DNA from 2 places in the Motilibacter aurantiacus genome. Region 2 is predicted to be linked to the other one. Evidence: riboswitches for the same ligand, from Rfam matches in the RefSeq annotation. Region 2 holds a riboswitch; the other holds the start of a gene.
The links. A riboswitch is a leader RNA that binds a small molecule or an ion and turns the genes downstream of it on or off. The one in region 2 is predicted to bind cyclic di-AMP.
Positions count from the first base shown of each region.

Region 1: another riboswitch for cyclic di-AMP. It lies ahead of G9H72_RS19675 (C40 family peptidase); the one in region 2 lies ahead of G9H72_RS16915 (C40 family peptidase).

Region 1 covers NZ_JAANNO010000019.1:35,356-37,548, forward strand. The annotation lists gene G9H72_RS23260 (sensor histidine kinase) at 1-283, opposite strand, end outside; gene G9H72_RS19670 (response regulator transcription factor) at 280-981, opposite strand; cyclic di-AMP (ydaO/yuaA leader) riboswitch at 1,145-1,312, shown strand; gene G9H72_RS19675 (C40 family peptidase) at 1,317-1,892, shown strand; gene G9H72_RS19680 (hypothetical protein) at 1,981-2,193, opposite strand, start outside.
Region 2 covers NZ_JAANNO010000011.1:71,071-73,263, forward strand. The annotation lists gene G9H72_RS16910 (metal-dependent transcriptional regulator) at 1-381, shown strand, start outside; cyclic di-AMP (ydaO/yuaA leader) riboswitch at 702-857, shown strand; gene G9H72_RS16915 (C40 family peptidase) at 966-1,721, shown strand; gene G9H72_RS16920 (histidine phosphatase family protein) at 1,817-2,193, opposite strand, start outside.

The DNA.
Region 1 (2,193 bases), on a different contig from region 2:
CCCCGCGGCCGAACCCGCGGTCGGGACGGCCACCGCGCCCGACGACGGCGGCGAAGCGGGCCTCGGCCGCCACCTGCTCGCGCAGCGTCTCGTCGGTCTCGCTGCGCAGCTCCGCGCGGACGGACAGCCAGGCCACGGTCGAGACGAGGAGCACCGCGCCGGCGACGACCAGCGCGACGATCCCGGCCAGCCGGGCCCGCAGCCCCGGGTGCCGCCAGCGGGCGACACGGCGGCGCAGGCCCGCGGGCAGCCGTCCCCACAGCTCCCGCAGCGTCCCGGTCACCCCGAGGTCGCCTCGCGCAGGGCGTAGCCGACGCCGCGCACCGTCTGCAGGATGCGCGGCTCGCCCTCGGCCTCGAGCTTGCGGCGCAGGTAGCCCACGTAGACCTCGAGGCTGTTGGACGTGGTGCCGAAGTCGTAGCCCCAGACCCGCTCGAGCAGGACCGTGCGGGTCAGCACCTGGCGCGGGTGGCGGAGGAAGACCTCGAGCAGCGAGAACTCGGTCCTGGTCAGCTCCAGCAGGCGCTCGCCCCGGCGTACCTCGTAGGACACCGGGTCCATCGACAGGTCCGCGAACCGCAGCACGTCGTCCTCACCGGGGCCCTCTCCTGGGGCCGACAGCCGGGCGCGGCGCAGCAGCGCGCGGACACGGGCGAGGAGCTCCTCGAGCGCGAACGGCTTGAGCAGGTAGTCGTCCGCGCCGGCGTCCAGCCCGGCGACCCGGTCGCCCACGCCGTCGCGCGCGGTCAGCATGAGCACGGGCGTCGTGTCGCCGGCCGCGCGGAGCCGCCGGCAGGCCTCGAGCCCGTCCATGCGCGGCATCATCACGTCGAGCACGACCGCGTCCGCCGGCGACGCCTCCAGCTGGGCGAGGGCCTGGACGCCGTCGGCGGCGGTCTCGACCTCGTAGCCCTCGAACCGCAGGCTGCGCGCCAGCGCGTCGCGCACGGCGGGCTCGTCCTCGACGACCAGCACCTTCACGGTTCCAGGAGTAGCAGCCACGGCTGAGGACCGGCTGAGAGCGTGATGCGACGCACAGGGCCGAGACTAGGCCTCGGCTCAGGTCCCTCGCATACGGTGTCGAGGCAGAGATCGACGGTCGCAAGGCCGTCCACGCACCGGCTACGCCGAGTCCTGCCCCGCCGGTGCGACGACGTCTACTCCGACGTGGGGCAGGAGCGGGGGACCCACTCCTTCGCGAGACCGCCGGACGGCAGCAGCCGCCCGGCTCGGGGTGAAGCCGCAGCAGCGGCCGGGGCACTTCCGGTCCCGAACCCGACAGCTCACCTCGCAGGCGTGCTGGAAGGGCTCTTCTCTTGTCGTACGCCGCCACCGGCGGCGCGCGCGCTCTGTCGCGCCGCGCTGCCGTGACCTCCGCTGCCCGTCTCTCCCTCCGCCTCGGCGCGCTGCTGGTCGCGCTGCTCGGCGCCCTGCTCGTCGCCCCGGCGGCGCCGGCCTCGGCCACCGTGCCCGACGCCGCCGTCACGCCGGCGGGCCGCTCGGCCAAGACCCCCGCCGCCCGCGCCGCCGCCGTCCGCGCGGCCAAGGTGAAGACGGTCCTGACCACGGCCGCCGCACTGCGTGGCCGCCCCTACCGGTACGGCGCGACCGGCCCGCGCGCGTTCGACTGCTCCGGCTACGTCGGCTACGTCATGAAGCGCGTGGGCAAGTCGCTGCCCCGCACCTCGCGCGGCCAGTACGCCGCCTCCAGGAAGATCAACCGGTCCGCGATGAAGCCCGGTGACCTGGTGTTCTTCAAGCACGGCTCCCGCGTCTACCACGTGGCCGTGTACGCCGGCGGCGGCCGCATCTGGCACGCTCGCCAGCCCGGCCAGGGCGTGGCCCTCACCCGGATCACCGCGTCGAGCTGGGCCGCCGGCCGCGTCCTCTGACCGACAGCGTCGACGGCCCCGCACTCGATCGTGTGCGGGGCCGTCGTGCGTCCTCCGTTTCAGTGAAGCGAACTGTGCAGCTTCAGCTTCAGCGAACGACCTCGTAGTAGAGCGTGTAGTCGGCGGTCCAGGCGGCGAAGCGCGCCTCCTGCAGGCCCTGGCCGATGTTGTCCGCGCTGACCGCGAACTCGCCCAGGAAGTCGTCGTTGTCGAAGAAGCCGGCGTCCGCGTCGTAGAGCTTGACCCGGGTGGTGTTGCTGCCGGACTTCGTGACGTTGATGGTCACGCCCTGGCGGTCGTT
Region 2 (2,193 bases):
GAGGAGCTGGGCGACGAGGACCCGCACGAGGGCTTCCTCGACGGGCTCGTGCCGCTGCCGTCGGCGGCCCGCCCGGGGGAGTCCCGGTCCGTCGTCGTGCGCCGAATCGGCGAGCCGGTGCAGACCGACGCCGAGGCGCTCGCCACGCTGCGCCGCACGGGCGTGCGCCCCGGCTCGGTCGTGACCGTCCGGCGGGTGTCCTCCGCCGTGCTGGTCGGCTCCGGCGGCGAGGCGACGGAGCTGCCGGACGCGGTGGCGGCGCACGTCTTCGTCGCGCCCGGCCCGGACGGGCACGGGCCGGCCGACGGTGAGGGCGAGGGGCTCGAGGCCCACGGCCTGGCCGAGGTGGCCGCCATGCCGGAGTCGGGCGCGGAGGCCTGACGCTCTCCCCCCTCGTCCCGCGCCGGGTCCTCGCGCGCCTCGTCACGCTTCGAGCCGCCCACCGGACACGCCCGCCTCCCGGCGGGGGCGTGTCGTCGTCCTGGGGCCGCGGAGTGTTGCGGTGGCATGACGGCGCGTTCGTCCCAGCGTCATCTAGTCGTCGCGCACTATCCACACGTCGCTGTGACGCGGGCCACCTGTCAACACTTTCGGCCAGCGCTAGACGGCGCGCGTGACCGTCCCGTAACTTTCTCCTGCCCCCGCCAACCGGCAGGGTCAGCCTCACGCGGACGCCGAGTCCTGCCCCGCGTGACGGCTCGGTGGTCGACACACCGTTTGGCAGGAGCGGGGGACCCACGTGATGCGGGCGCTCTGACCCAGAGTGCCCTTGGGGTGAAGCCGTGAATCTTCACGGCCGGGTGATCTTCCCAACCCGAACCCGACAGCTCACCTCGCAGGCGTCGGAGAAGGATCCTTCCTTGTCGCATGCCGCCGTGCTGCCCGACGTTGCTCGCCGACCCGGCCTGCACCGCCGTCCGAGCCAGGCCGGCTCGCGAGCCGCCACCGCTGCTCGTTTCGCCGTAGTGCCCGCTGTCGCGGTCGCCACCCTGGCCGCCCCGCTGGCCACCTCGGCCTCCGCCGCCACCGCGCCGAAGGCCGCGGCCAAGGAGACCAAGGCCGTCAGTGGCCGTGCCGCGGCGGCGAAGCTGCTCGTCAACGCGCCGACCAAGACTCCCGTCGTGATGGCGCACCCGACCGTCGGCAAGAGCACGCGCGGCGGCTCGGTGTTGTGGGTGCAGCGCCGGCTGGGCGTCAAGCCCTCGGGCGTCTACGGCACCGCCACCGTGCGCGCGGTCAAGCGCCTCCAGGCTGTCGCCGGCCTGAAGCAGACCGGCATCGTGGACGCGAAGACCTGGTCCGCGCTGGGCGTGCCCTACCGCAAGCCCAAGGCCAGCCGCACCGCGAGCCTGCTCAAGCCCGGTACCGTCGGGTTCGGCAACCTGGTGCTCGCCGAGGCCCGCAAGTACGCCGGGGCCCCCTACCGCTACGGCGGGATGTCGCCCCGCGGCTTCGACTGCTCCGGGCTGGTCAGCTACGTCTTCGGCAAGCTCGGCGTCTCGCTGCCGCACTCGTCCGGCGCGATCAAGCAGCGGGTCACCAAGATCAGCCGCTCGGCGGTCCGCCCCGGCGACCTGGTCTTCGTCAGCAAGGGCGGCCGCACCAGCCACGTCGCGATCTACGCCGGCGGCGGCTACTGGTTCGAGGCGAGCAACCCGAGCCGCCCGGTCGGCAAGAACAAGGCCTGGAGCTCGAGCGTCTCCTACGGGCGCGTCGCCTGACCCCGTAGCACTCCCAGGCACCCCGGCCCGGGCCCCGCAGAGACCCTGCGGAGCCCGGGCCGCGCCGTTCGCGCCGGCAGCGGCAGGACGCCGCTCTAGGGGAGTGCCTCGGGCATGGTGGACGGCACGTTCCACGCCTGCAGGACCGGCCGTCCGTGCTCCCGGCCGAGCTGGGAGAGCGTGGCCGTGTCGAGCCGGAAGTACTTCCCGTCCTGCGGCCGCAGGCCGAGCCAGCGCGCGGCCACGACCCGCAGCGAGTGCCCGTGGGCGACGAGGCAGACGTCCTTGCCTCCGTCCAGGACGGGGCGGGCGCGCTCCAGCACTGCGTCGAGCCGGTCACCGACCTGCTCGGCGGTCTCCCCGCCGGGCACGCCGTCCTCCCAGAGGGACCAGCTGCCCCGCTCGGCCACGATGTCGACGGTCCGCCGGCCCTCGTAGTCGCCGTAGTCCCACTCGGCCAGCCGCGGCTCGA